3 regions of the Niveibacterium sp. genome follow, and region 1 is predicted to be linked to each of the others. Evidence: predicted binding sites of a transcription regulator. Region 1 holds the regulator's gene; each other region holds the start of a gene.

Region 1 (9,998 bases):
TATCTGGGCTGGGTCGCGGCGCAGATCAAGGCGCTCGGGCTGGTGTTCAACGTGCTGTCGGACGGCGGCATCTCGCAGGAGATGGGCATGGTGCTCGGCGCCGGTTCGGTGCTGATCTACACGCTGTTCGGCGGCATGTGGTCGGTAGCGATCACGGACTTCATCCAGATGATCGTGATCGTGATCGGCCTGCTCTTCATTGGCTGGGAAGTGTCGGATCAGGTCGGCGGCGTCGGCGTGGTGGTCAACCACGCCCTGGAACACGGCAAGTTCAACTTCCTGCCGGAACCGACCATGTCGGCAATCGTGCCCTTCATGGCGGCCTGGATGACGATGATGCTGGGCTCGATCCCGCAACAGGATGTCTTCCAACGCGTGCAGTCCTCCGCCAACGAGAAGATCGCCGTGCGCGCGTCGGTACTTGGCGGCTCGCTGTACTTCGTATTCGCCTTCGTGCCGATGTTCCTCGCCTATTCGGCAACGCTGATCGCGCCGGATCTGGTCGCCAAGTACATCGACAGCGATTCGCAGCTGATCCTGCCCGAACTGGTGCTGCAGAAAGCGCCGCTGTTCGCGCAGATCATGTTCTTCGGCGCGCTGCTGTCGGCGATCAAGAGCTGCGCCTCGGCAACCCTGCTGGCGCCATCGGTGACGTTCTCCGAGAACCTGCTGCGGCCGCTCATCACCGCATGGCGCCCGAACCTCACCGACCATCAATTCCTGCGCATCATGCAGGCCGTGGTGCTGGTGTTCACTGCGAGCGTTACCTACATCGCCATGAATTCCAAGCTGTCGATCTACGGCCTGGTGGAGAACGCCTACAAGGTGACCTTCGTAGCCGCCTTCGTACCGCTTGTCACCGGCCTTTACTGGAAGCGCGCCACCAACCAGGGCGCGATCGCATCGATGGTGCTGGGTTTGATGTCCTGGCTGGCCTGTGAGGCGATGGCCGCGATGCCGACGCCCCCAGAATGGATCGCCACCTGGCCGCCACAGTTCGTCGGCTTTCTGGTCGCGATCTTCGCGATGGTGCTGTTCTCGCTGCTGCCGCAAAAGATCCGCAACAGTGGCGTACTGGTTGGCCACAGCGGCCCGGTCGGCTATCACCCGGCTGCCGGACACGGCCCTCACCACGGTAGCGAGCCCGCTGCGCATCCGCACCACGGTGCTGCACGCCCACCCCATCCGCAGCCCTGAGTTCGCAAGGCTCGCCAAACAAGGGGGTCGCCTCCCGCCCGGGGAGCGACCCCTTGTTGCATTTTTGGGGTGCCAGGCGAGCCGTGCTACCGTTGTGAACGAGCCGCCGCATTGGCGCAGGACACCGGTTTGCCATCCACTCCACGCAATCATCTTCCGCGCGATCTCGCCATCGCCGTCACGCTGCTGACGACGTATGCCTGCCTGCATCCATTCTCGGGCTGGCATTCGATCGGCGTCGGGCCGTTCGACTTTCTCGCCGCCCCGTGGCCCCGCTACTTCACCGGGCTCGACATCGGCCTGAACGTGCTTGGCTTTGCACCGATCGGCTTCGCGTGGGGCACCGTGTTGTCGCGTGGCATGCCGCCGGGTCGCCGGGTGTTGGTCGTGTGGATCGCGGCAACACTGCTGAGCCTGACGATCGAGACAATCCAGAACTACCTGCCGACACGCGTCGCAAGCAATCTCGACCTTTTCGCCAACAGCATCGGCGGCCTGCTTGGCGCGATCCTCGCACTGCGCTTCGGGCGCATCTTCGATGACAACGGTGCGCTGGCACACTGGCGCGAGCGCCGCATCCTGCCGGGCCGCACCGGCGGCTTCGGCCTGCTGGTGGTCGGCCTGTGGTGGGTGTCGCTGCTGAATCCGAGCAGCTACCTGTTCGCAAACGGTGACCTGCGCAACCTGATCGACCTGACCCCCAGTTACGCGCTGACCGGCCACGGTTTCCTGCGCGTGGAGCTTGCGCTCACGGCCGCGAATACGGTGGCGATCGGCTTGCTGGCAAGGCACGCGATGCGCTCGCCCTCGCTGCTGCTGGCGACGACCGTGCTGCTGGCCGGCATTGGCGTGAAGACGCTGGCCAGCTCGCTGTTCCTGGTGCCTGCGCAACCCTGGCACTGGGCCACACCGGGCGGGCTACGCGGGCTCGCGATCGGTATCGCCTTGCTGGCATTGTTCTGGCGAGCCAGCGTGCATACTCGCCACACCTTGATCGGCCTCGCACTGATGACCGCAACCGCGCTGGTCAACCTCGCCCCCGACAACCCCTACTGGGATGCCATGACCCGCATCCGCCAGCAAGGCCATGTGTTGAATTTCCACGGCCTGACCGAGCTGGTCGGCAGCTTCTGGCCCTTCTTTGCGCTGCTGTGGCTGAGCTTCGGCACGCGGCGCGCGGAGAAGGTGCAATGAGCGCGTTCGCCGAAGCCCTGATCACATGGCAGCAACAGCATGGCCGTCACGATCTACCCTGGCAGGCAAATCGCGACGCCTACCGCGTGTGGCTATCCGAAATCATGCTGCAGCAGACGCAGGTAGACACGGTGATCCCGTACTACCAGCGTTTCCTCGCGCGCTTTCCCGATCTGGCCTCACTCGCGGCCGCGCCGGTCGACGACGTATTGGCGCTCTGGAGCGGACTCGGCTACTACGCGAGGGCGCGCAACCTGCACGCCGCCGCGCAGCAGGTCGTACGCTTGCATGGCGGCCGTTTCCCGACATCCGCAGCCGAAATCGCCGAGTTGCCCGGCATCGGCCGCTCCACCGCCGCAGCCATTGCAGCATTCTGTTTTGGCGAACGAGCCGCGATTCTCGATGGCAATGTAAAGCGGGTGCTCGCTCGGCACTTCGGCATCGAAGGCTTTCCCGGCGTACGCGCGGTAGAGCAATCGATGTGGGCGCTCGCCGAATCGCTGTTGCCCGCGCAGGGCGTGGATACCTACACCCAGTCGCTGATGGATCTGGGCGCCACGGTGTGCACGCGCAGCCGCCCTCGCTGCGCCGAATGCCCGGTTACGAACAGCTGCGTGGCACGTCAGCAGGGCCGCCAAGCGGAACTCCCGACACCCCGCCCGACGCGCGTGGTGCCCGAACGGCAAAGTCGGGTGCTGATTGCCTGCAACGGCGGTGCGGTACTGCTGCAGAAGCGGCCGGCGCACGGCATCTGGGGTGGCCTTTATGCACTGCCCGAAATTCCGGATGAGCTCGATGCCGAAGCCCATGCGCTGACACTCGGGTTACGCGTGGTCGGCGTGGCCAAAGCCCTGCCGCCGCTGCGGCACGCCTTCACCCACTTCCGCCTGACGCTTGAGGCGTTAGTGCTGGATGTGGTGGGCGAAGGTGTGCGCGACCCGGCCTGGCGCTGGGCCAGCCAACAGGAATGGGATTCGCTTGGCCTGCCAACGCCGGTCCGGCGCCTGCTCGACAGCCTCTGAGAGTGCGCCGCTCAGGCGTCCTGCTTGAGCAAGCCGCGCTGTACAAGAAACTGTTGGATGATGGTGAGCCGCATCAGCGGGTCCTCGAGTTCCAGCAACTTCTGTTTGGCCTTCACCGGTATCGGCAGGATCTCGGTATAGCGGTAGCCGACCCAGGCTGCGTCGTCGAAGCGGTGCGGCGCCGGAATCGCGGTGTCACCCGCATCCGCGACGACGGCCTGCAACAAGGGCAGGGTGTCGGCGAGGGTTTCCGGCGGCGCCTGTACCGCGGGCTCCGGCATCCATTCGACCACTGCACGCAAGAGACCATCAGGCTGGGCGACCGCATGCGCAATGCGGAAACGACGCTCGCCGGTCACGACGATCTGCAGGATGCCGGGCTGATCCATATCCCACTCGACGATGCGCGCGCTCGTGCCGACTTGTGCGGGTGTGGCCGGCGCGCCGACTTCCTGACCCTCTTCGATCAGACACACGCCGAAGCTGCTGCCATCCCGGATGCACGCCTTGACCATGTCCATGTAGCGCACTTCAAACACTTTGAGCGGCAAACGCGCTTCAGGAACCAGTACGGTATGCAAGGGAAACAATGGGAGTTCGGCGGGCATTTCAGGCATCGGATCGGTCTCGCTGGGCGAGCGAAACGCGCGCCGTGTGAAGTGGTGGAAGTGTGCCATGTTTTACTGCACGCACCCGACTCAGGCGCACGCAATCTCTGTGCCATAATCGTTTCCACAGAATCGAGGAAACCCCATGGACGACAACAAGGCGAAAGCACTTCAGGCCGCGCTGGCCCAGATCGAGAAGCAGTTCGGCAAGGGCTCCATCATGCGGATGGGCGACGGCGAGGTGGAGTCGGACATCCAGGCGGTGTCGACTGGCTCCCTCGGGCTGGACATTGCATTGGGCATCGGCGGCCTGCCGCGCGGCCGCGTGATCGAAATCTACGGCCCGGAATCCTCCGGCAAAACCACGCTGACGCTGCAGGCGATTGCCGAAATGCAGAAGATGGGCGGCGTGGCGGCCTTCATCGACGCCGAGCACGCGCTCGACGTGTCCTACGCGCAGAAGCTTGGCGTGAATGTTGGCGACCTGCTGATCTCGCAGCCGGATACCGGCGAGCAGGCGCTCGAAATCGCTGACATGCTGGTCCGCTCGGGTGGTGTCGACATCCTGGTCATCGACTCGGTTGCTGCGCTGACGCCGAAGGCCGAAATCGAGGGCGAGATGGGCGACCAGCTGCCCGGCCTGCAGGCCCGCCTGATGTCGCAGGCACTGCGCAAGCTGACCGGCAACATCAAGCGCACCAACACGATGGTCATCTTCATCAACCAGATCCGCATGAAGATCGGCGTGATGTTCGGCAACCCGGAAACCACGACCGGCGGTAACGCGCTGAAGTTCTACGCCTCAGTGCGTCTGGACATCCGCCGTACCGGCACGATCAAGAAGGGCGACGAGGTGATCGGCTCGGAGACCAAGGTCAAGGTCGTCAAGAACAAGGTCTCGCCACCGTTCAAGGAAGCGCACTTCGACATCCTCTACGGCGAAGGCATCTCGCGTGAAGGCGAGATCATCGACATGGGTGTCGAGCAACGCTTCGTCGACAAGAGCGGCGCTTGGTACGCCTATAACGGCGAGAAGATCGGGCAAGGCAAGGACAATGCGCGCGAGTTCCTGCGCTCGCATCCTGAGACTGCACGCGAAATCGAGAACAAGATCCGCGTTCAGTTGGGCCTGCCCGAGCTGCCGGCCGGGGAAGCTGCCGCGGCCTGAACGGGCCACGAAGACAAGCGATGAGCAGCGACGAGCTGAAAGCCCGCGCGCTGCGCACGCTGGCGCAGCGCGAGCACAGCCGGGCCGAATTGGCGCGCAAGCTCGCGGCGCATGGCGAGCCGGAAGCGGTCGAAGCGGTGCTTGAACGGATGAGCGAACTGGGCCTGCTGTCCGACGCCCGCTTCGCCGAAAGTTATGTGCGCAGCCGCGCCGGCAGGCTGGGCCAGCGACGCATCCAGCACGAGCTCGCACAGCGCGGCGTGGATCAGGACACGATCAGCGACGCGCTAGCGAGCGAGTTGGGCGAAACAGAGCTGGAACGCGCCCGGGCCATATGGGCACGCAAGTTTGGCAATGTGCCGGGCGATGCAAAGGAATGGGCGCGCCAGGCGCGCTTTCTGACCGCCCGCGGATTCTCCGCGGAGGTCGTGAGAAAAGTGTTGAAAGAGCCGTTCGATGAGTCTGCTTAAGGTAGGCGGTCTATCCAAGCGCTACAAGGCGCGCACCGTCGTGCGCGATGTTGGCTTCGAAGTCGGCAGCGGTGAGGTCGTCGGCCTGCTCGGCCCCAACGGTGCCGGCAAGACGACCTGCTTCTACATGATCGTCGGCCTGGTCCGCGCCGATGGCGGCAATATCATCCTTGACGACAAGGAGATCACCCACCTGCCGATCCACAAGCGGGCGCATCTGGGCTTGTCCTACCTGCCGCAGGAAAACTCGGTCTTCCGCAAATTGACGGTCGCCGAGAACATCCTCGCGGTGCTCGAACTGCAGAAGCTGCCAAAGGATCAGCTCACGGCCCGGCTCGACCAGCTGCTGGGCGAACTGGGCATCACGCACCTGCGCGACGCCACCGCGATGTCGCTGTCGGGGGGCGAGCGCCGCCGCGTTGAAATCGCACGCGCGCTGGCCACCAACCCGCAGGTGATCCTGCTCGACGAGCCCTTTGCCGGCGTCGACCCGATCGCCGTGATCGACATCCAGAAGATCATCCGCTTCCTGAAGGATCGCAACATCGGCGTGCTGATCACCGACCACAACGTGCGCGAGACGCTGGGTATCTGCGATCGCGCCTACATCATCACCGAAGGGGTGGTGCTCGCCAGCGGCCGCCCTGACGAAATCGTCCAGAACGACAAGGTTCGCGAGGTCTACCTCGGCGAACATTTCCGACTCTGATCGCGCAACCCCTACGATGAAGCCCTCGCTCCAGCTCCGTATCTCCCAGCAGCTCGCGCTGACCCCGCAGCTGCAACAGTCGATCAAGCTGCTGCAGCTATCGACCCTGGAGCTCAACAGCGAAATCGAGCGCATGCTGCTCGAGAACCCGTTGCTCGAACGCGAAGACGCGGAATCGGACCCGGAATCCTGGGGCCAGTCCGCCACCACCCCGAGCGGCGACGAACGCACCGACACCGCCAACGATGTCGCCGCGGAGGCAGCGGAGACCTCACCCGAACCGAGCGAACCGAGCTTTGACGATGCCGGCAGCTACGACGACGGCCCCACCGAGTGGTCCGGCGAAGGCGGCGGCAGTGGCAGCGGTAGTCGCGACGAGGACGACGAGACGGACTTCCAGGAATTCCGCGCGGCGCAGACCAGCCTGCGCGACCACCTGGATGAACAAGTCGCCCTGATGCCGCTGTCGGACCGCGATCGCGCGCTGCTGCGCTTCATGATCGAAGCGCTCGACGACGATGGCTACCTCACCCAGCCGCTCGAAGAACTGCTCGAACTGCTGCCACCCGAATTCGAAGTCGACGTCGACGAGTTGCAGATCGCGTTGGCGCATCTGCAGAACCTTGACCCCACCGGTATCGGCGCCCGTTCGCCGGGCGAATGCCTGAAGCTTCAGTTGCGTTTGCTACCCGAGAGCACAGCGCGCGATGCGGCGATGGTGATCGTCGAACAGCATTTGGAGCTGCTTGCCGCGCGGGACTTCGTGCGCCTGAAGCGGCATCTGGGTTGCAGCGACGAGACCCTGCGCGAAGCGCATCAGCTCGTCTGCAGCCTCGATCCACGCCCCGGTGCACGGTTTGCCGCAATCGAGACGCGTTATGTGATCCCGGATGTGATCGTGCGCAAGGTACGCGGCCACTGGAGTGCGACACTGAACCCGGACGCAATGCCCAAGCTGCGGATCAACCAGCTCTACGCCGGCATCCTGCAGCAGCACCGTGGCTCGGCCGGATCACTGGCCGGGCAGTTGCAGGAGGCGCGCTGGATGATCAAGAACGTACAGCAACGCTTTGACACGATCCTGCGGGTCTCCCAGGCAATCGTTGACCGCCAGCGGCAGTTCTTCGATTATGGGGACGTGGCAATGCGCCCGCTGACGCTGCGCGAAATCGCAGAGCAGCTTGATCTGCATGAATCGACGATCTCGCGGGTGACCACACAGAAGTACATGGCCACGCCAAGAGGTATCCTTGAACTGAAGTATTTTTTCGGCAGCCACGTCGCCACGGATTCTGGCGGCGCGTGTTCAGCTACGGCGATTCGTGCGCTGATTCGCCAGCTGGTCGCGGCAGAGGATCGCAAAAAACCGCTTTCCGATGCGCGGATTGCCGAGCTTCTCGGCCAGCAGGGGATAGTCGTTGCGCGACGTACCATCGCAAAGTACCGCGAGTCGCTCAACATCCCGCCGGTCAGCCAGCGCAAGATGATCTGAGAGGATAAATCATGAACCTGAACATCACCGGACACCATCTCGAAGTTACCGCCGCCCTTCGCGACTACGTAACGTCGAAACTGGATCGCGTGATTCGCCACTTCGATCATGTCACCAGCGTGAACGTGATCCTGTCGGTGGATAAGCTGAAGCAAAAGGCGGAAGTGACGGTACATGTACGCGGCAAGGACATTTTCGTCGAGAGCATCGAGGAAGATCTGTATGCCGCAATCGACGCCATGACGGACAAACTGGACAGGCAGGTTCTCAAGCACAAGGAAAAGTCCTACGATCACGGCCACGAGGCGCACAAGCGCCAGTCTGCAGAATCGTAATCACGGTCGCTCTAGTGAATCCCGGCGCGTAAGCTTGCGGAAAGCCCCCGCGCCGAACATGAGCTGACCCCGGATCTGCGCGCCTTCGGGCGCGCAGTGCATTTCTGAACCCCCAAGCATGAATCTCATCGCCCCGCTGCTGCCGCCGTCCAATGTGCTCGTCGACCTTGACGCGAGCAGCAAGAAGCGCGTTTTCGAACAGGCAGGCCTGCTCTTCGAAAACCATCAGGGACTCGCGCGCAGCGCTGTCTACGACGCGCTATTCACACGCGAGAAGCTCGGCTCTACCGGGCTCGGTCAAGGTATTGCGATCCCGCACGGCCGCATCAAGGGCCTGCGCGACGCCGTCGGCGCCTTCATCCGCCTCGCCCAACCGGTGCCCTTCGAGGCGCCGGACGGCAAGCCGGTGAACCTGATGTTCGTGCTGCTGGTGCCCGAAAGCGCCACCGAACATCACCTGCGCCTCCTGTCGGAACTGGCGCAGATGTTCTCCGACCGCAGCTTCCGCGATGCCCTGACGCTGGCCAGCGATACATCCGAGGCACACACCCTGTTCGTGAACTGGAACCCGAATGCGGCGAACTAGCGTCGCCCGCATCTACGAGGACAACCGCGATCGGCTCGGCCTGAGCCACCTCGCCGGCCCGCTCGATGTCGAGGTGCAGGTCCCGAACGAGAAGGTGTGGCCGGCCGAACTGGTCGGCCACCTCAACATCATCCACCCCAACCGCATCCAGGTGATGGGCGAAGCGGAACTGGGCTGGATTCGCCGCCAGGCACGCGACAAGGTGCAGCATCAGCTTGAAAGCATCTTGCTGGCGCATCCGCCGGCGATGATCGTGGCGGATGGCTGTGAAGTGCCGCCACTGATCCAGAGTGCATTCGAAAGCGCACGCGTTGCGATGTTCACGACCTCGGCCGAAACGGCGCGGGTGATCGATTCGCTGCGCACCTACCTCGCGCGCAACCTCGCCGAAAAGACATCGCTGCATGGCGTGTTCATGGACGTACTCGGGCTCGGCGTGCTGATCACTGGCGATTCGGGCGCAGGCAAATCCGAACTGGCGCTGGAACTGATCTCGCGCGGCCACGGCCTGGTGGCCGACGATGTGGTCGAGGTTTCGCGCATTGCGCCTGGCGTGCTCGAAGGGCGCTGCCCGCCGATGCTGAAGGACTTCCTCGAAGTCCGCGGCCTCGGCATCCTCAACATCCGCACGATCTTCGGCGAGACGGCCTGCCGTCGGAAGATGAAGCTCAAGCTGGTCGTGCATCTGCACCGTCAGATCCGCGGCGAGAGCCCACAGATGCCCCGCCTGCCACTGGAAGACGACATGCAGGACATCGTGGGGGTGCCGACGCGGCGCGTTACCTTGCCTGTCGCGGCCGGCCGCAACCTTGCAGTGTTGCTGGAAGCGGCGGTGCGAAATACCATTCTTCAGTTACGTGGCATAGACTCGATGCAGGAATTCGTTGATCGCCAGCGCTCGGCGCTGGATCTCGACGAAGAAGACCTGTAAGCCGACCGTCTTCACCGCGGCCGCGTGATCCGCGGCCAACATCTCGCCCAAAATCTCTCTCCGGAGGCCTTGCATGAAGAAGCTCGTGATCCTGGCTGCAGCACTGGCCGCGCAGTTCGCGTTGTTCCCCGCCCATGCCGCAGACGAAGCCAAGAAGCCGACTGCGCAGCAGGAAAAGATGAAGGTCTGCAACGAAAAGGCGACCGGCATGAAGGGCGACGAACGCAAGAAGTTCATGAGTGACTGCCTCAGCGCAAAGCCGGCCGCAGCCGCCGAAGCCGACGCG
Region 2 (9,998 bases), on a different contig from region 1:
AACTCGGCGGCGAAGTTCTTGAACTCGCGCGCCGGGAATTCCTCGTCCGGCGTGGTACCGGCAATCTGGTGATAGATCGAACGGAAGTTGTCTGGCGTTGGTGGAACGCGGCTCACTGCAAGGCGCTTGAGCACCTCGCGGGCAATCTCGGAAGGGCTTTGGGCGGGCTGGTTCATGGGGTACCCGGAGTGTCGAGGGGCATGCAGTGCCTACGGCATCTGCCGGCACATCTTGAGTGCCCCGCAGTCGCTACTCAACCAGGCCGTGCTTGAGCCCGTAATGCGTTAGCTCCGCGTTGTTCTTCAGCTTCATCTTCTCAAGCAAGCGTGCTCGATAGACGCTGACTGTCTTGACGCTGAGATTGAGTTCTTCGCCGATCTGCGTGAGTGTTTTGCCCGAGGCGATCATGCAGAGGGTCTGGTATTCGCGATCGGACAGCCTTTCATGGGGCGCGCGGTCGTCTTCTGTGATGGCCGTTGCCAGCTGCTCCGCCACCTCGGCGCTGACGTACTTCTTGCCCGATGCGACCTGGCGGATTGCGAGCACCAGTTGTTCCGGCGCGCTCTGCTTTGACAGATAGCCCGAGGCGCCGGCCTTGAGTGCCCGCACCGCGTACTGCTCTTCCGGGTGCATCGACAACATCAGCACCGGCAGTTTCGGGAATTCCTTCTTCACCAGTTTCAGTGTGTCGATGCCGTTGCGGTCGGGCATGTTCACATCCATCAGCACCACATCCCATGCGCCGTCGCGCAACAGTTGCAGGGCGCGGACACCATTTTCCGCTTCGCCCGCCACAATCATGTCGGTGGTATCCGAAAGAATCGCACGCAGGCCCTGGCGCACGATGGCGTGGTCGTCGGCTATCAGTACACGTATCGTCGGTGCGTTCATGCTCAACCTCGGGCGTTTTCCTGCAGCGAATGGGTACCCGGCTGCGCAACGGGGGCGCGCAAAACCATCTGAGTGCCGTGGGGCGACAAGGCGCGGATGTCAACGCTGCCACCAAGGCTTGCTACACGCTCACGCATGCCGCGCAAGCCGAAAGAGCGTGGTTTCGAAAAGTCCGCGCTGCGGATGCCGACGCCGTCGTCGGTCACCTGCAGCAGCACTTCGTCACCTTCCTGCATCAACCGCACCGTAACCTCTTTCGCCTGGGCATGCTTGGCGACGTTGGTGAGGGTCTCCTGAAAGACGCGGAAGATCGCAATGCTGGCGTCCTCGGCGCATTCGATATCGTGGTCCGCACACAGCACGTTGCAGCGAAGCCCGGTGCGCAGGGAGAAATCCTCTGCATGGCTCTCAATTGCTGCGGCAAGCCCGAATTCCTTGAGGATGCCCGGGCGCAGCTCGCGCGCAACGCGGCCCGCCGTGGTGATCGCCTCGTCGACCAGCCCTGCGATGCGCTTGGCGCGCGCCCCTTGCGCCGGATCGCTCTCAAGTCGGCTCGCAAGCAACGACAGTTCAATCTTGATGCCCACCAGCAGGCCGCCGAGCACATCGTGGATGTCACGCGCAATGCGCTCCCGCTCCTCCTCCTTCACGCTCTGCAGGTGGTTCGACAACTCGGCCAGCTGGGCACGCGATGCCGACAAATCGGCTTGAGACTGCTTGCTGTGGGTGATGTTCCACATCACGCCTTCCCAGCGCGTTGATTGCGAATCCAGCCGGGTTGGCGTTGCGCGCAGGTTGATCCATTTGACGTCGCGTCCGGGGACGCGGATACGGCCTTCCCAGTTCAGCGTCGCGAGTCGCGCGGAGCACTCCGCCAGCGCTTCATCCAGCCCGGGCCTGTCGTCTGCCAGCACCATCCCGAGCAGTTGGGCGCCATCGCCGATCAGCGCATCGAGCGGTACCTCAAACAAAAACAGCGCGCCTTCACTCAGGTACTCAATTGAAATGCGCCCGTCGTCGTTGCGGGTCATCTGGAATGCCGCGCCCGGAATGTTCGCGGCGAGAGCGCCAAGTCTCGCTTCATGATCCCGCGCAGCTTCGATCGCCGCCAGGCGTTCGCTACGCATGCGCGCCTCACGCAACTCGCGCTCGACGGCTGGAATCAGCCGATCAAGCCGGTCCTTGCTGAGGTAGTCCTGAGCCCCTGCACGCATCGCAGACGAGGCCGTCTCATCATCGATCGTTCCAGAGATGATGAAGAACGGCACGTCGATCTTGCGCGCCTGCACCTGCTCGAGCGCGGCGATGCCCGAGAAGCCCGGAAGCTTGTAGTCCGAAAGAATCAGATCCCAAGAGCCTCGACTCAGCGCCGCATCCAGAGCTTGTGGTGTCTCGACCCGTTCAGAGATCACATCGAAACCGGCACGGCGCAGGCGCGCGAGTAGCAGGATCGCGTCGTCCTCGTTGTCTTCCACCAACAGAACACGGAGTGTCTGACGCGTCATCAATGTGCTTTCCTGAGGCCGCCATGAAGGAAATGGTGCGCAGCGGAAAAAGATAGCACGACAGTCGTAGCATCCGCAGCGCGAATATGTATAATCCGCCACCTCCGGCGCCGGCATAGCTCAGTTGGTAGAGCAGCGGTTTTGTAAACCGAAGGTCGTGGGTTCAAGTCCTACTGTCGGCACCAAAAAATTTATTGAATTCGTGGGTTGACATTAAAAACGCGTTAATCCATAATTCTTCTTCTCCGACGCGGGGTGGAGCAGTCTGGCAGCTCGTCGGGCTCATAACCCGAAGGTCACAGGTTCAAATCCTGTCCCCGCAACCAGTTTGAAGCGAAGGCCCAATCACGAAAGTGGTTGGGCTTTTTGCTTTGTGCCAGGCGTTCTCGCCCCGCGCTTTTGCGGTTCGGAAATCGCCGTGCATCAGGCTTTGGCGAGCCGGTCGGCGTAGGTTCGGCATTGCGCGGCAATGGTGGCTTGCAGGGCTGATTGCCAGTAGCCCGGCAAGCACTGCTCTCCGTACAGCGCACCGAGTATTGCGCCTGTGATGGCGCCGGTGGTGTCGGCGTCGCCGCCGCGGTTGACGACGTCGATCAGCGCTGCTTCGAAGTTGTCGGTGGTGTCGATGGCTTGCAACACCGCGCGCATGGTGTCGACGATGTAGCCACTCGGGTTGAGTGCTGGCTTGCCACGGAAGTGGAAGGCGGGCTGAGTCTTCACGAGTTCATGGGCGAGGGCGATCACGCCGCGGATGCCGTGGCCGACGATGCCCGCCTGGATCATGCGGACGACGCAGACGGTGGCGGCGTCGGTGAGTGGGTTGTGATGCGTGACGCGTGCTTGCGCGATTGCGGCGTCGTGCAACGACTCTGAGGGCGCGCCGAGCAGTGCGATTGCGACCGGGGCGCAGCGCATGGTGGCGCCGTTGCCTGCGTCATCGGAAGGTGGCACGCAGGCTTCACCGGTGCGCCGATAGCGTGTGATGCCGCGCCGTACCGTGTTGCCGACGTCGACCGGCTTGCTGCGCATCCATGCGTCGAACGCGCGGGCGTAGTCCTCTGCAGTCGGATGGCGGTTGCGGATCAGCGCTTCGGCGACGGCGAAGGCCATGGTGGTGTCGTCGGTGACCTGACCGGGCGCCAGCTTGAGCCAGCCGCCGCCGCGGATCTGCGTGTGGCGGCCATACTGCGTGCGAATCTCGCGCGGCGTCATGAATTCCACCGTGGCGCCCAACGCGTCGCCGAGCGCCAGACCGAGCAGTGCGCCCCGCGCGTGCGCGCGAACGCGCGCGGCTGCTTCGGCTGGCGGCCAAGCGATCTGTGGCGTCGGCCATGGCATTTCCCGCGCTTCGTCCGGGTGAGCCACGATGCGGACTCATCCGTCGCGGGCAGCCGGCGACAGCGAGCCGGGCGGGTTAAGGGGCGTGCCCAGTTCGTCGATGATCACGCCCTCGATCGGGCAGATCGCGGCGCACTGCGGCGTGGCGTGCGTGTCGATGCACTCGGTGCAGCGATCGGAGTTGATCAGAAAATGTGGCCGGGCTTCGAAGATTGCCTGGTGCGGACACAGCGTGACACAGGCCCAGCAATTGACGCAGCCCGCAACGATTTCGAGTGCCATGCCGCTACCCCGGGTTAAGCGCGACGCTGGCTGGCGGGCGCAGCCGCGAGTTGCCCGTTGTCGAGCATCGTTTTCCACGCTTCGTGCAGCGCTGACGCGACGGGTTCCATTGCGTGGGCGCCGTCGGGGCGGATGCCTGCGGCTTCGAGCTTGCTCCAGGGTTCGATACCAATCCGGGCGCAGAGCATCACTTCGCAGTCGGACAGCGCGGCCAGCGTGCGGGCGAGCGTGTTGTCGGCTTCGCCGCAGTCCGCCTCGCCACCGCAGTACTGCGCGGCGGCGCGAGTGCCCAGCGCCCGGATCTCCTCGGCGCTGACCTCGAAGATATGGAAGTGCTTGGCGTGACCGAAGTGGGTGTCGATTTCCGCCCCGGTGCTGCTTGCCACGGCCATGCGTACAGCCCGGCCGATGTTTGCGACCGGACGGTGAAGTGCGATCACCTGCGCGCTGGCGTCATGGCGCGCCGCGCGCTTTTCGGCCAGTTCGGCATTGATTGCGGCGCGTAGTGCGAGCCGGCGACCCATCGCGGCGTGCTCGTCGATCTGCATCGCCTCGACTTTCTCGAGCGTGAACTCGGCGCCGCGATCCTCACCGAGCATGCCCACCGCGTCAGCCCTGCATTGCTGGCAGTGGCGCATCATGTTCATGTCGCCGGCGCATTCGTCCTGCAAGGTTTTGAGCTCCTGCGGGGTAGGGCCGCGCTGGCCGGTGAGGCCGAAGTGCGTGCCGTGCGCTGGGTCGGATATCAGCGGCATCACGTTGTGCAGGAAGGCGCCTTTTGCGCGCACGATGCGTGAGACTTCCTTCAGGTGCCGGTCGTTGATGCCGGGAATCATCACCGAGTTCACTTTCACCAGAATGCCGCGTGCGACCAGCATCTCAAGCCCGCGCAGCTGCTGCGCGATGAGGATCTCGGCGGCTTCGCGCCCGGTGATCCGGCGGTGCTGCCAGAATATCCACGGGTAGATCTGCGCGCCGATGTCAGGGTCGATGCAGTTGATCGTGATCGTGACGTGGTCAACGTGATACGCAGCGATCTGGTCGACGTACTGCGGCAACATCAGCCCGTTGGTGGAGAGGCACAGCTTCAGGTCCGGCGCACGTTGCGAGAGTTCGGCGAAGGTGGCGAAGGTTCGCTCGGGATTCGCGAGCGCATCGCCGGGGCCGGCGATGCCTAGCACGCTCATCTGCGGAATCGCGGCCGCCACTGCGAGCGTTTTCTTCACCGCCTGCGCCGCGGTCAGTACCTCTGACACCACGCCAGGCCGCGACTCGTTGCTGCAGTCGTACTTGCGGTTGCAGTAGTTGCACTGGATGTTGCAGGCCGGGGCGACTGCGACGTGCATGCGTGCGAAGTACTTGTGTGCTTCTTCGGAGTAGCAGGGGTGGTCCTGCACGCGCTGCGCGACGCTGGCATCCAATTCGTCGATCTGACTCGCGCTGGAGCCGCAGCGCCCGCTGGCGCATCCGCTGGCCTTGGTGGCCGTGTTCGGGGGGGTAGGCGTCGGCATGAGGCGCTCCGGAGGATGTGTGTCTCCGGTTCAGCAATTGCCGTGCCGATCTGCGCGAACAGTGCTGCGGCGGGCCGTCCGCGCGGTTGGCCCGCCGCAGTGTCGCTTAGCCTACACAGTGCGATGTGGGAAAGCGCACAGGTCGGGTCGTGCTCAGCCCCGGCGTGTGAGCAGCAAACCGCATTCGAGGTGATGGGTGTAGGGGAACTGGTCGAACACCGCGGCGGCGTCGATCCGGTGGGTTGCGTGCAGCGCCTCGACGTTGTCGCGCAGCGTTTGCGGGTTGCACGAGATGTAGAGGATGCGATCGAAGCCCGCCGCCATCTTCAGCGTGGTTTCGTCAAGGCCGCTGCGTGGCGGATCGACGAACAGGGTGCTGAAGCGATAGCTGTCGAGGTCGATGTCCTTGAGGCGGCGGAACGGCCGCACCCGCGCCAGCGCGTCGCTCATTTCGTCGCTCGAAAGCCGCGCGAAGGCGACGTTGCCGACGTCGTTGGCTTCCAGATTGTACGCGGCTGCGCGGACCGAGGACTTGCTGACCTCGGTGGCCAGCACGCGCTCGAAGTGCGGCGCCAGCGCGACGGTGAAGTTGCCGTTGCCGCAGTAGAGTTCCAGCAGATCGCCGCCGAGGGTCTTGGCTTGCTGGCAGGCCCAGCCGAGCATTTGCCGGTTCATGCCGCCGTTGGGTTGGCTGAAGCTGCCCTCGATCTGCTGGTAGCGTAGCGGGCGGCCATCCACCTCAAAGGCCTCAAGTACCCAGTCGCGCTCCAGCACGATCTTCTGCTTGTGGCTGCGGCCGATCAGCAGTACCTGCATCTTCGCCGCCAGTTCGCGTGCGGCGGCCTCCCAGGCTTCGTCGAGCTTGCGGTGGTAGATCAGCGTGATCAGCATCTCGCCGCTGAGCGTCGAAAGGAAATTCACCTGGAAGAGCTTGCGCTTGAGCTCGGGCGAGGCGATCACCGCGTCGCGCAGCACTGGCATCGCGGCACAGATCGCGGCCGAAGCGGTCGGAAAGTCTTCCAGCAGCACCGGCTGTTTCGGGTCCACGGCTTCCCACATTGCGTAGTCGACACGGTCGCCGTGGTGCCACATGCGGAACTCGGCCCGCATCCGGTAATGCTGCGCCGCCGATTCGAACACCGCGGGTTCGGGCAGGCCGAAAGGCGCGAAGTCACGTTTGAATTGCGCCACCTTGGGGGCGAGTTGGGCGGCGTAGCTGTCGGGGGTGAAGCTGGGCTGAGACATGGCGATGCGAAACCGGGATGAAACAAAGGGCGCAACGATACCGCGTTGGCGGCCATGATGGGGCGGAACGACCCCGGCTGGTGCTACTTCGCGCGCAAGCGGACCTGCCGAGCCTCTATGAGATGAAGCAACGGCGCCCCCTGCAATGAAACAGGGGCACGATTGGCTTGAAGCGGGGGCGACGGTATCCGATGCTTAGTTCAGGCCAAAGTGCGACGGTGGCCGTCCCAGATCTTTGAAGGAGAGGCAAACATGCAACGCAATCCGGTTGGTTGGTTCGAAATTTATGTGCAGGACATGGCCCGTGCCAAGGCGTTCTACGAGGGCGTATTCGGTGTGTCCCTGCAGGCGTTGGAGAGCCCTGGCATGGAGATGTTGGCCTTCCCGATGGCCGATGTGCCGGGCGCCTCGGGGGCACTGGTGAAGATGGATGGCTGTCCGTCCGGCGGTAACAGCACGCTGGTGTACTTCAGTTGCGCGGACTGCGCCGTTGAGGCGGCGCGGGTGAAGGCGGGCGGTGGCTGCGTGTTCAAGGAGAAGTTCGCGATCGGCCAGTACGGGTTCATCGCCTTGGTGAGCGACCCGGACGGCAACATGATCGGCCTGCACTCGATGCAGTGAAACGCCACGCACCGGGGCGCGTCGGGCATTGCCTGAACAAATCTTGTTCCGCCGGAACCTTTTTGCGCCGCGCGCGCTCCCTTACTTGGCGCTGCGATTCCCGTGGCGCGCCATACCTCACGAGGAACAGCCCGAACGATGCCCCATGACGTCAGCCTGATTGCCACCATTGCCGCGGGGTTCGGCCTTGCACTGCTGCTTGGATTCGCCGCCACGCGCCTGCATATGCCGCCGCTGGTGGGCTACTTGCTTGCCGGCGTGATGATCGGGCCGGCGACGCCGGGCTTTGTGGCCGATGTGGGGCTTGCGAGTCAGCTGGCGGAAATCGGCGTGATGCTGCTGATGTTCGGCGTCGGCCTGCATTTCTCGGTGAGCGACTTGATGGCGGTCCGCCGGATCGCGGTGCCCGGCGCGATCGTGCAGATCCTCGTGGCGGTTGCGTTCGGCATGACGACAGCGCTGCTGTGGGGCTGGAGCCTTGGTGGTGCGCTGGTGTTCGGGCTGTGTCTGTCGGTTGCCAGCACCGTGGTGCTGTTGAGAGCGCTGGAGGGCAGGGGGCTGCTGAAGTCGGTCAACGGCCAGATTGCGGTGGGCTGGCTGGTGGTGGAAGACCTTGTGATGGTGCTGGTGCTCGTGCTGCTGCCGGCGCTGGCCGGCGTGCTGCGCGGGGTCGAAGGCGGCGGCGCGGCGGGTGTCGCAACGAACGATATCTGGCAAACGGTGGCCGTCACCTTGCTCAAGGTCTGCGCCTTCATCGCCTTGATGCTGGTGGTGGGGCGCCGCGTGCTGCCTAAGTTGTTGTGGTGGGTTGCGCGCACCGGGTCGCAGGAACTGTTCACGCTCAGTGTGGTGGCTACGGCGGTCGGCGTAGCCTTCGGTGCGGCCAAGCTGTTCGACGTTTCGTTCGCGCTGGGCGCGTTCTTTGCCGGCATGATGATGCGCGAGTCGGAATTCAGCCATCGCGCGGCTGACGAATCGCTGCCGCTGCGCGACGCCTTCGCGGTGCTGTTCTTCGTATCGGTCGGCATGTTGTTTGACCCGTCTGTGGTATGGGCGCAGCCACTCAAGGTGCTTGCCGTGGTGGCGATCATCATGGTGGGCAAGACGATTGCGGCGGTCGCGCTGGTGCTGCTGTTCCGCTATCCGCTCAATACCGCGTTGACGGTAGGCGCCAGCCTTGCGCAGATCGGTGAGTTTTCCTTCATTCTCGCCGGGCTCGGCGTGGCACTCGGCTTGATGCCGGCTGAGGGCCAGAGCCTGGTACTCGCAGGCGCGCTGATTTCGATCGCCGCCAACGCCGCGATTTTCGCCGCGCTGGAGCCACTGCAGGCCTGGGTGCGCAAACGCTCGGCGCTGGCACGGCGGCTCGACCAGCGTGACGATCCGCTCGCGCAATTGCCGATGTCCACCGACCAGGCGCTGCTGACCGGGCAGGTGGTGTTGGTCGGCTATGGGCGCGTCGGCCGCCGCATCGCTGCGATGTTGCGCGAAGAGCACATCCCCTTCGTGGTAGCCGATGAGAACCGCGAGCGTATCGATGCGCTGCGCAAGGATGGCATCCCGGCGGTGAGCGGCGATGCCAGCACCCCAGAGGTGCTGATCCAGGCCCACATTGCGCGCGCCGCAATGCTGGTGATTGCAGTGCCGGATGCGGTGAGCGTACGCAAGATGGTCGAGATCGCGCAGACGCTCAATCCGACCATCGCCGTGGTGCTGCGCAGTCATAATGAGGAAGAGGCTGATCTGCTTGCCAGCGAGAGTCGCGCCAAGGTGTTCCTTGGCGAACGCGAACTAGCCCATGGCATGAGTGAGCACATCCGCTTGAGCTATCGTGGCGCAATCTCGACGGCGCGGCCCTAGCGCAATCCCGCCAAGCAGTAAGCCGGCGCCGACGCGATGCCGGGTCTACACTGGTAGCAGAAATGGCGTGTTGCCAAGGGCACGCGTCGACCGTTGTGAGCGTTACAGCCGCCGCGCTGCCCTCTTCTGATCTGCAAGGGGGACATCATGAACGCGATTCTTGAAAAACTGCGCCCGCAAGGGCCCGACACGGGCAAACCAGTCCTTGCCCGCAGCAACCGCATGCTTGCGGATCTGATCCGCGATCCGGCGGCCGAAGCGACTCCGGCGCTTGTGCAGTGGCTCCGCTCGCAAGGGGCGGGGGACCCGGCAGTGGTTGATAGACCGAAACTGCGCCCGCCGATCAAGGTTGGCCCCGATATTCCTCGTATCGATGTGATGGTGCTGATGGACTTCGACACCGATCTGGCAGGACAACCGGTACCCGAGGGGGCGCTGGCCAGCGAGGTGTATGGGCTCACGATGATCAACCCGCTCACCAGCGGCCCGGCCTATGTGCGCAAACAGGTTTACGTGGGTGGCTCGAACGGCGTGTCGATTCATGCGCCGGGCACCACGCCCTGCTTCTATGCGCGGGAAGGCGCGATCGATGTGCTGTTCGACAGGCCGACCGATACGGTGTCGATCGACGCTTATCCGGTATGCGAGACACCATGTCCGGGCGAGATGATAAACACCACCGGGCGGCCCTTTCTGGAGGCCTATGACCGTCAAGGCAAGCGCATTGCCGCGTCGTATTACGTCG
Region 3 (9,998 bases), on a different contig from region 1:
CCGCCTTTTCCGGCGTGATCTTGAAGGCCGTCGCGAAGGCCGCGCGTGCAGCGGCCTGGTCGGCCTGCGCGTAACCGGTCACGCTCACTTTGAATGACATCTCGTGTCCCCTTCCTGTTACTTGCGCGGCTTGAGCGTCGGGCGCAGCGACATGCCGAAGCTGCCCGGGTTGTGCGACTGGCACCACACGGTGCCACGCCCCTTGAACTTGCAGACGAGGCCTTCGCCACCCAGCATCGAATGCAGCCAGCTCTTGCCCGCCTTGGTCAGCGAGAACTCCAGCGTTTCCTGGAAGGCGACGATGTGGCCGGTGTCGACGATATGTTCGCCGTCGACCTCGATCGGATAGATCGCCCCAAAGGAACTCAGCACCACCTTGCCGCGCCCGGAGAGCTTGAGCCAGAACAGGCTCTCGCCCGACAGCAGATTCTTGAAACCCTGCCAGGTGGTATCGATCTCGACGCCCTGCTCGCAGGCGACGAAGGAGCCGGCCTGCACCAGCAGCGCATCACCATCGAGCGTGTAATCCATCATGTCGCCAGCGAGCGCGGTGCCCAGCACCACTTCGCCCGGGCCACTGCGCGCGGTGAAATGGTTGAGGAAGAAGGATTCGCCGCCGAACAGGCGCTTGGCAGCCTTCAGCAGACCGCCCTTGCCGCGTTTGTGCGTGGTGGTTTCGATATCGAGCTGGCCGCTCATTGCGATCATCGCGCCCGATTCGGTGGTGCAGCTCTCGCCTGCGGCAAGCAGCAGCGTCGCCGCGGTATTGCCGGGGCGATGGATGAATTCGACTTGCATGCGCGCCTCGCTCAGCTCAGTTTCGGGTTGATCCAGCCGGTAAGGCCGGAGAGGCTGCGCGTCTGGATCACCACGCGGCCCTTGCCGCTGACGCGCGTGACGAGGCCTTCGCCGCCGAACAGGCTGGAGAAGATGCCGCCGGCCAGCTGCAGACGCAGCTTGATGCCCGGTTCGTAGGCAACAAGGTGGCTGTTGTCGACGATGTACTCACCGTCGATCTCCTTATCCAGCAGCGCACCGTAAGCGCCGTACCACAGCGTGCCGCTGCCCTTCACGACGGTGCGGAACAGGCCGTCGCCGGCAATCCACGACACGAAGCCGGCAAAACCGACGCCCAGCTTGAGCCCTTCGGTGCTCGCGAGATACGCGCCGGGTTGCAGGTAGAAGGTGTCGTTGTGCAGTTCCAGCGCACGGATGCCGCCCGGCGTCGGCTGCACCAGCGTCAGCGAGCGCGGCGCCTTCGTGGTGTTCTTGAAGACGTTGACGAACAGCGTCTCGCCGGCGAGGTACTTGCGCAGCAAGCCTGCGAAGAAGCCACCGTTGAAGCGCGCCTGCAGGTCGAGATCCGCCGACATGCTGCTCATCGCGTCGGATTCGGCGACCACGCTGTCGCCGGGCGCGAGCGTCAGGTCGACATAGGAAAAAGCATCACTGCCGCGGATTTCCGCTTTCATCGTCGTCTTTCGTCGTAGTTGTACTTACAAACTGTTGAACTTGCGCCTTCAGCGCCGCAAAGGCCGCGCGGTCGTCGCGCCAGGGGCTTGCCGGCAGCTTCGCCAGCCGCGCCTGCAGCGTGGCGATGCGCTCGTCGGTGTCGGGGTGGGTGCCGAGGTAGGCCATTGCGCCACGCGCGGCACTCTGTGCATCGGCGTCGCCCAGTTGCTTGAGCTGTCTGCGCTCTTCTTCGCGAATCGCGCCGAAGAAGCCGATCAGGCCAGCGGGGTTGATCTGCGCGCGCGTCAGCAGGTCGAAGCCGGCGCGGTCGGCCTCGCGTTCGAAGTCGCGCGAATACTTCTGGTTGATCAGCATCGGTGCCGCACCGGCGACCGCGGCAATCAGGCCGGAGGCATCGCCAATCAGCGCCTGCGCCACCGCATACACGCCAACGCTCTTGATCACCGAACGCAGGCCGTGCTGTTCGGTCACGTGCGAGATCTCGTGCGCCAGCACGCCCTGCAGTTGATCCGGCGACGCCGCCTTCAGAATCAGGCCCGAATGGATCACCACTTCCCCGCCGGGCAGCGCGAAGGCATTGAGGCTGGGGTCGTTTATCACATGGAAGTGATAGCGGTAGCGGCTGCCGGCCTGCGCCACCAGCGGGGCGACGAGGGGCTGCAGCAGCGCATCGGCGGCCTTGTCCGGCATGAAGGTCTTCTGCACGCGGAACTGCTTGATCGCGGTGTCGCCGAGCGACTGTTCCCAGTCCGCCGGCAGGCGCCGCGCCACCACCGCGCTGAGGCCGTCGAGCGACAGGTAGAGCGCGAGCGGCAGCAGCAGGATCAGCGCCAGCACTGCCGCAAGGCTGCCCCAGCCGAGCAGGCGACGCTTGCTGCGGTGTCGCCGCAAGTGCTGCACCGCCGGGTGATCGGCCAGCGCAGGGTGCGTCAGCAGCGCGTGGTCGCTGGTGTAGAACTGCCAGGCCGGCAGCGCCGGGTGGGTGAGGAAGATCAGGCGGTCGCTGGCGCCGCCCAGGCTCAGCTGTAGCCCTTCCAGCGGCAGGTCCACGGCCTGGCCGCCGCCGTTGAAGTGAAGCCGCGCGGCGTCTACGGCCAGTTGCCCGCCGCTGCGCCCGCCGGGCAGTTGCTCGTTGAAGGCTTGCGCTTCGAATGCGCGATCGGGGCTCATCGGGGGAATGGCTTCTCGGTCATCCATAGGTTGTGCCGCGCGCTCGGCCGGCTTGGCAGCCGCGGCGAGAGCACGACAGCTCTTGTGGCAGCACCTTAGAACAAGCGCGGCGAAATCGCAGCGGGCGCGCCGCCTGGGGCGTGCTCAATTTGGGCAAACGCAGGCGATTCCCTGGCGCACGCAGGCAAATCGACAAATTTATCGAAGTCGCATTTTCTTACAGCTTATAGGCTTTGGAAATTACCACCGATCAAGCCGACCAACGGTCGTCCCGACTCCGCCAGGGTTTTTACGTGGCAAATTTCACGGAAGCGGGATCGGAATGTGAATTCGTTCCTGTCGACAAATTTGCCAAATACATTCATGCATTTGCGGCGATCGTCAGATTTGCGGTACTGGCACGTTTGCTGCTCATACAGCGCATCACTTTCAGGTGGATACGCCATGTCTTTCCGACCCGTCGCCCTGCTGTGCCTCGCGCTCGTGTCTCACTCTGCCGCCGCCTACGTCATCGACGGTAATCTGCAATCCGACTGGTCGATCAACAAGGCGACCATGACGCCCGGCGCGAGCGTCAAGGGCTACACGGTCGAGGACTGGACGCGTAACGGCAGCGGCTACCTGACCCCGGGCTACGGCGGGCAGGCCTACGACGCGGAAGCGCTGTATGTCGATTACGACGCCACTTACCTCTACCTCGGCCTGATCACCGGGCTCGACCCGGCGACCCGCATGGGCAACAACACCTACGCGCCGGGCGATTTCCTGATCGACTTTGGCCGCGACGGCAAATTCGAATACGGCTTCACCACCACCGCGATCAAGAACGCCAACGGCAGCCTGTACCGCCCGACGATCCAGGTCGGCTCGCTGTATCGCGTCGGCGACGCTGCGAACGGCTGGTACTTCGGTTTGTGGGATAACCAGAACACCGCGTACGCACACGGGCGCGACCCGGTTGCCGTGAAGGCCGGCACCCAAGTTGGCAGCGGTCAGATCGCCATCAGCGGCCCGGTCACCGGCTACGGCCAGTACAGCAGCGACACGCACTACATGATCGAAGCCGCGATTCCGCGTGCGCTGTTCGGCGCCGACTGGGGCCTGCCCTTCGATGTGCAGTGGTCGATGCTGTGCGGCAACGACGTGATCAAGGCCGACCCGCCGCTGCCGACGCCCGAGCCGATGAGCTTGGCACTCGTCGGTAGCGCGCTCGGCGCACTGGCGCTAAGCCGCCGTCGGCGCGCCACGTAAGGCAGCATCGCGGCCGATTCTCGATCGCGCACGGCGGCCGCCGTGCGCAAATTGCCGCGAATCAAGGAAGCACCGGGGCGCGCAGCCGATGCTGCGCCTCATGAACGCACGCATCGAAACGGAAGCCACGCTTCCCTACTACGCCCCCAGCGGCGACGAGGTCGCACTCTTCGAGCAGGCCTGGCGCAACCGTTTGCCGGTGCTGATCAAGGGCCCGACGGGCTGCGGCAAGACACGCTTCGTCGCGCACATGGCCGCAAAACTGGGGCTGCCGCTCTACACCGTTGCCTGCCACGATGATCTGTCGGCCGCCGATCTGGTCGGCCGCCACCTGATCGGCGACGGCAAGACCGTGTGGTGTGATGGCCCGCTGACCCGCGCGGTGCGCGAAGGCGGCATCTGCTACCTCGACGAAGTGGTCGAGGCGCGCAAGGACACCACCGTGGTGCTGCACCCGCTCGCAGACGATCGCCGCGTGCTGCCGATCGAGCGCACCGGCGAGCAGCTCGAAGCACCGCCCGGCTTCATGCTGGTGGTGTCGTACAACCCCGGTTACCAGAACTTCCTCAAGAGCCTGAAGCCTTCGACGCGGCAGCGCTTCGTCAGCCTCGCCTTCGACTTCCCGGCCGCCGAGCGCGAGGTCGGCATCCTGACTGGCGAAACGGCCTGCGATCCGATGCTCGCGCACCGCCTGGTCTTGATCGCCGGCAGCCTGCGCACGCTGAAGGATGTCGACCTTGAAGAAGCCGTGTCGACACGCCTGCTGGTCTACGCCGCACGCCTGATCGGCGCCGGCGTCGCGCCGCTGGTGGCCTGCCGCGCCGCGATCGTCGAAAGCCTGACGGACGACCGCGAAATCGCCGGGGCCCTGATGGAAGTCGTCGCCGCCACGTTTGGTGTCTGAGCCCAACGTGCCGATGCGCGACGCCGACGACCCCCGCCCGCTCGCCGTCGCCGCCGAGGCGCTGTACCTGATCAACCTGATGCTCGCGCCCGGCCTCGCCTTCCTCGTGCTCGCGTGGCTCTGGTGGCGCCGGCGCGCCGGTGCACATCCGGTCGCGCGGGTGCATCTGGAGCAGGCCTTTCGCGTCAGCCTGGTCGGCGGCGCGCTGATCTTCACCACGCTGGTGATCGGTGCGATCGGCGGCTTTCACGGCCCCGGCGTGTGGGTCGTCGTGATCCTGTACTTCACGGTGGTCCATTCATCGCTGATCCTGCTTGGCGTCGTCGGCCTCGTCAAAGCGATCAACCGCGAAGCCTGGCGCTACCCGCTGGTCGGCTGATACGCCATGTCCGCACCCGCCACCACGCCACGCCGCGTGATCCCCATCGCCAGTGCCAACGCGCCGCGCCGGCAGCACCTGCAGGCACGCCGCACGCTGTTTCAGGCCGGTTTCTTTGTGTTGTTCATCCTCGCGCCGGTGTTCAACCTGCTGCGTTATGACCTCATTGCCGGCCATGCCTGGTTCCTCGGCATGCCCTGGCACATTGGACTGGACGACTTCGCTGCCGGCCGCATCGATGCCGCAGAGGCCGCCACGCAGGTGGTGCTGAAACTGCTGCTGCCTATCCTTGCCACCGCCGCCCTGGTGCTCGGCGTAGCCTGGCGCTGGGGGCGGCTCTATTGCGGCTGGCTGTGCCCGCACTTCTCGGTGGTCGAAACGGTAAATCGGCTGATGCGCCGCGCCAGCGGCAAGCACAGCGTGTGGGACGCCCACCCCGGCCCGCTGCTGCACGACGGCGGCGAGCGCTGGCTGATCCGCCCGAACGGCAGCACCGAGCGGCTCGACGCCCGCTGGTGGTGTGTCGTCGTGCCCTTCGCAGTCGGCTTTGCCTTCATCTGGGCAGTCGTGCTGCTGACCTACCTGCTGCCGCCTTTCGAGATCTATCACAACCTCCTCAGCGGCGCGCTCACCCGCAACCAGGCGCTCTTCATCGGCGTGGCGACGCTGGTGCTGAGCGGTGAATTCCTCTTCGCACGGCATCTGTTCTGCCGCTACGGCTGCGCGGTCGGCATGCTGCAAAGCGTGGCCTGGATCGCCAACCGCCGCGCGATGGTGGTTGGCTTCGCACGCGAGCGCGCCGCCGATTGCGCCACCTGCCCGCAAACGCTGGGCGCCGGTGAAACCGCCTGCGCCGACGTTTGCCCGATGCGGCTGAACCCGCGCGATCTAAAGCGCCGCATGTTCGCCTGCACGCAGTGCGCGCAGTGCGTCGTCGCCTGCGATGCGATACAAGCCGACAACCCGCAGGGCAGCCTGCTCGAATGGACCAGCGGCAAGGCCGCCGCCCGCCGCGAAGGCGGCTTTGCCCACGAGAAACACCGGGAGTAGTCGATGGAAGAAGTCGTAGGCGCCGCATGGCACCGCTTCATCACCCGAATCGCGAACCGCAGCTACCCCGCAGCCGCGGTGCAGCTCGACGAGATCACCACGCTTGCCGGGCCGCTGCTGCGCGCCTTCGGCGGCGAACCGGGGCTACGCGTCGCGGCCGCCGGCGAAACCCGCCACAGCGCGCGGCGCAGCCTGCTCCAACGCGTCGCTGCAAGCGGCGACAAGACGATTCACACCGCGCTCGACAACGAAACGCTGCGCCTGCCCGAAACGATCGCGCTGTTCCCCGATCGCGCGCGCAACCGCGAGCTCTACCTGTGGCTGATCGCACTGGCCGGTGAAGTCAGCCGCACGGGCGGCCACGAAGGACCACCGCAACAGCCCAACGCAGCAACTACGCCCGATCTGGCGCCGCCGCCCTCGCTGTGGGCGCGCGCACGCGACGTCGCCCGCGCACTGGTGCTCAAACGCCCGCTCGAATGGGACAAGGCCGATACGCGCACCCACGCCGCGCGCGATGCCTGGCTGCAGCTGAACCAGCACGCGGTAGCCGCGGTACTCGCGCGCTACCCCGGCCTCGCCTCACGCTACGGCCGCCTGGTCGATGCGCACCTCGCGCAGCGCCCAGACCCCACCGCGCTGCCGGCCGACGAGGCCGCCGCCGAACGTGCGATCCGCAGCGCGCTCGCTGCGCCCGGCAGCATCAGCCAGTTGCCCGCCGCGACGCGCGACCCACACCCGGTGCCGCTGTGGCTGATGCCCGCACTCGACAGCCCGCCCCCGCAGCCGCTGCAGGGCGAAACGGAGGCCGACACCGCAGACGGCGGCGAAACCAAGGCGGAAGTGCGCGAACGCAAACAAGCGCGGCGCGAGGAATTGCCGGACGGTCGCGACGGCTTCGTGCTGCCCTTCCGCGCCGAAAGCCTGCTCTCCTGGGCGGAGTATGTGCGGGTCAACCGCGCCACCGACGAAGGTGATGAAGACGCTGCCGGCGCGGCGCGCGAGATGGATACGCTGGCCGTTGCGCGCGGTGGCGAAACCTCCACCGCCAAGGTCCGCTTCGATCTGGATCTGCCCGCCGCCGCGCAGGACGACCTGCCGCTCGGCCCCGGCATCGCATTCCCCGAATGGGACTGGAAGCGCCGCGCCTTGGTCGACGACCGCGTACGCGTGCAGCCGATGCGCGCCCGCGACGCGCACAACACCGAACTGCCCGAACCGCTGCGCCGCGCCGCGCGCCGGCTGCGCGCCCAGTTCTCTGCGCTGGCGCCACAGCGGCGCTGGCTGCGCGGCCAGCAGGACGGCCCCGAGCTGGACCTCGACGCCCTCGTGCGCTGGCAGGCCGAACGCGCCGCCGGCTGCGTGCAGCCCGAACCCGGTGTGTACGCCGCTCCGGTGCGCGCCGCGCGCGACCTCGCCTGCCTCGTGATGGCCGATCTGTCGCTCTCCACCGATGCGCATGTCAGCGACACCCACAAAGTCGTGGACGTGGTGCGCGAAAGCCTGCTGCTGATGGGCGAAGCGCTCAGCGCCACCGGCGACCCGTTCGCCTTCTACGGCTTCTCGTCACTCAAGCGCAACCATGTGCGGGTGCATACGATCAAGGAATTCGACGAGGCTTACGACGGCGCCGCGCGCGGCCGCGTGCAGGCACTCAAGCCCGGCTACTACACCCGCATGGGCGCCGCGCTGCGCTTCGCCACCAAGGTGCTTGGCGAACGCCCCAACGCAATGCGGCTGCTGTTGCTGCTGACTGACGGCAAACCGAACGACATCGACCACTACGAAGGCCGTTTCGCGATCGAAGACACCGCCGCCGCCGTGCGCGAAGCCCACCGCGCCGGCCTGCGCCCCTTCTGCGTAACGATCGACCGCGAAGGCGCCGACTACCTCCCCCACCTCTTCGGCCCGCACGGTTTCGTCGTGATCCGCGATCCACAGGAGCTACCGCAGCGCTTGCCGCAGCTGTATGCCCAGCTCACCGCGGGTTGAAGGCAGACAACGCGGAGCATTGCGCCGTCGCGGTTTACCGAGTCAGCTGAGCGCGTCGGAATGCACTCAGAACCCACAAAAGCAAGGGGAACCTGCAGTGAACGTGCTTCCCTGCTGAGTCTCGCCGGGTTGGTGTGAATTCCGGGGCAGATAACCTTCGGGTCAGGGCACCGCCGACCACGATGCAAGTCGTGACCAACCGGTCGTATCGGGTCTTTCCTACCACGAGCCGGCCCCGTCGATGAAGGCTCAAGGGAAAACCAAAGGTCAAGGCGACCGATATGTCGCAGCAAACTAGAGTTGGTCTGCTGTTCCGGTCGGAAGCCCAACCCCAACGGCCCGAAAGCCGACCCGACACCCTCCAACTCGTAACCCGTTCGCGAGATCCAGCCCCAAGAACGTTACAGTCCGCCGATTAGGGCCATCACCCGGCTCGATGACTGGTAGCACATGAAAGCCATCAGAGGATGCAACACCGATCTGCACATGACCACCAACATCGTCCTGAATGTTGTCATGCACCATTGCAGCAAGCGTCGTAAGGACGCCAGGATCTGAATGTGTGGCTGCGAGCTGGGAGTGTAAATCTAGGAAGGCCCTCTCTCCGCTACCAAGAAGATGAAAGCGACCGGGTTCGAGCAGCAGTTGCCCGATGACCATCCGCAGAGTGCCATCCGTCTTGTTCGGAGCGATTGCAAAGCCCCGATATTCTCGCGCGACGGGGCAAAAACCAAAGATCAACGCCTCGAACACGACATCTCGGTTCTGGCGGCTCGACATGTCTCGGATGGTGGTCTCACCAATTGAGCGTAGAAGCTCGGCTACCGCCTCAACAGGCACGGAGTACATGCCTTCAGACTCATCGAGGAGATTCTGCGTGCAAGCTGTCAGCACAGCGTGGGAGCTGACAGCAGCAAGAGTCGAGCCGGCGAAAGCGAATCCGAGGCTGTGTCGGTGAACAACGTCAAACTTTGGCCCCCCGACATGCTTGTGGCACAGGATGGGGACCGGAAGGATCTTTGATGCAGCATCTGTTAGCGCAGCAAAGTTGCCAGTGACCCGTGCGTCGGAAGCACACCAGAGTTCCTGATAGCGTTCTCGGTACCACAGCGCAACGATCGTCATCGCTCTACCTGTATCGTCGTAGGACGTAGAGCTTGTCGCCGCTGTCTGCTCTCCGTCTTTGTGTAGGACACTCTTGATTGGCTCGCGAAGCGTCGGTCAACATCGGCGGCGGAAGCCAGTCACAATCGGCGTGACACTCGGCCTCCTCCGAATCACTTCGCGAATCATTCAAGCAGGAACCACCAACCCACGCACCACTGCCGGCCTTGCCAAAAAAGCATCCAGCACACGGCGCACGTTGGCGAAGCGTTCGAACTCGACCAGTTCGCCAGCGCCGTAGAAGCCGATCAGGTTGCGTACCCAGGGCAGGATCGCGATGTCGGCGATCGTATATTCGTCGCCCATGACCCAGTCGCGCCCGGCGAGGCGTTCGTCGAGCACCTTGAGCAGGCGTTTCGACTCGGCCACGTAGCGGTCGCGCGGGCGCTTGTCCTCGTAGTCCTTGCCGGCGAATTTGTGGAAGAAACCGAGCTGGCCGAACATCGGGCCGACGCCGCCCATCTGGAACATCAGCCACTGCAGCGTTTCGTAGCGCGCGGCGAGGTCATCCGGCATCAGCTGGCCGGATTTCGCGGCGAGGTAGATCAGGATCGCGCCGGATTCGAACAGTGCCAGCGGCTTACCGCCGGGGCCGTCCGGGTCGAGGATGGCCGG

What was found. Region 1 encodes sigma-54, which starts transcription at its own class of promoters, with help from an activator protein. Its sites were predicted from a motif close to TGGCACGCTTNCTGCTNA; they were not measured.
Region 2: the regulator sigma-54 is predicted to act here: its motif matches at 5,558-5,575, upstream of nifB (nitrogenase cofactor biosynthesis protein NifB).
Region 3: the regulator sigma-54 is predicted to act here: its motif matches at 3,040-3,057, upstream of ACE3P0_RS14260 (PEP-CTERM sorting domain-containing protein).

The regions. Positions count from the first base shown of each region.
Region 1 covers NZ_JAYRDJ010000006.1:27,479-37,476, forward strand. The annotation lists gene ACE3P0_RS06390 (sodium:solute symporter family protein) at 1-1,197, shown strand, start outside; gene ACE3P0_RS06395 (VanZ family protein) at 1,309-2,391, shown strand; gene mutY (A/G-specific adenine glycosylase) at 2,388-3,413, shown strand; gene ACE3P0_RS06405 (LON peptidase substrate-binding domain-containing protein) at 3,425-4,090, opposite strand; gene recA (recombinase RecA) at 4,167-5,189, shown strand; gene recX (recombination regulator RecX) at 5,210-5,659, shown strand; gene lptB (LPS export ABC transporter ATP-binding protein) at 5,646-6,368, shown strand; gene ACE3P0_RS06425 (RNA polymerase factor sigma-54) at 6,385-7,860, shown strand; gene hpf (ribosome hibernation-promoting factor, HPF/YfiA family) at 7,872-8,195, shown strand; gene ptsN (PTS IIA-like nitrogen regulatory protein PtsN) at 8,314-8,781, shown strand; gene hprK (HPr(Ser) kinase/phosphatase) at 8,768-9,712, shown strand; gene ACE3P0_RS06445 (PsiF family protein) at 9,786-9,998, shown strand, end outside.
Region 2 covers NZ_JAYRDJ010000034.1:31,898-41,895, reverse strand. The annotation lists partial or broken gene ACE3P0_RS17675 (GGDEF domain-containing protein) at 1-176, opposite strand, end outside; gene ACE3P0_RS17670 (response regulator) at 250-891, opposite strand; gene ACE3P0_RS17665 (response regulator) at 894-2,396, opposite strand; tRNA gene ACE3P0_RS17660 (tRNA-Thr) at 2,506-2,581, shown strand; tRNA gene ACE3P0_RS17655 (tRNA-Met) at 2,646-2,722, shown strand; gene draG (ADP-ribosyl-[dinitrogen reductase] hydrolase) at 2,820-3,761, opposite strand; gene ACE3P0_RS17645 (ferredoxin) at 3,771-4,016, opposite strand; gene nifB (nitrogenase cofactor biosynthesis protein NifB) at 4,031-5,527, opposite strand; gene trmA (tRNA (uridine(54)-C5)-methyltransferase TrmA) at 5,681-6,772, opposite strand; gene ACE3P0_RS17630 (VOC family protein) at 7,025-7,393, shown strand; gene ybaL (YbaL family putative K(+) efflux transporter) at 7,532-9,253, shown strand; gene ACE3P0_RS17620 (hypothetical protein) at 9,401-9,998, shown strand, end outside.
Region 3 covers NZ_JAYRDJ010000021.1:29,824-39,821, reverse strand. The annotation lists gene ACE3P0_RS14280 (TIGR00266 family protein) at 1-100, opposite strand, end outside; gene ACE3P0_RS14275 (TIGR00266 family protein) at 118-798, opposite strand; gene ACE3P0_RS14270 (TIGR00266 family protein) at 810-1,472, opposite strand; gene ACE3P0_RS14265 (M48 family metallopeptidase) at 1,447-2,643, opposite strand; gene ACE3P0_RS14260 (PEP-CTERM sorting domain-containing protein) at 3,088-3,894, shown strand; gene ACE3P0_RS14255 (CbbQ/NirQ/NorQ/GpvN family protein) at 3,983-4,798, shown strand; gene ACE3P0_RS14250 (hypothetical protein) at 4,791-5,177, shown strand; gene ACE3P0_RS14245 (4Fe-4S binding protein) at 5,184-6,227, shown strand; gene ACE3P0_RS14240 (nitric oxide reductase activation protein NorD) at 6,231-8,219, shown strand; gene ACE3P0_RS14235 (hypothetical protein) at 8,514-9,344, opposite strand; gene ACE3P0_RS14230 (glutathione S-transferase N-terminal domain-containing protein) at 9,513-9,998, opposite strand, start outside.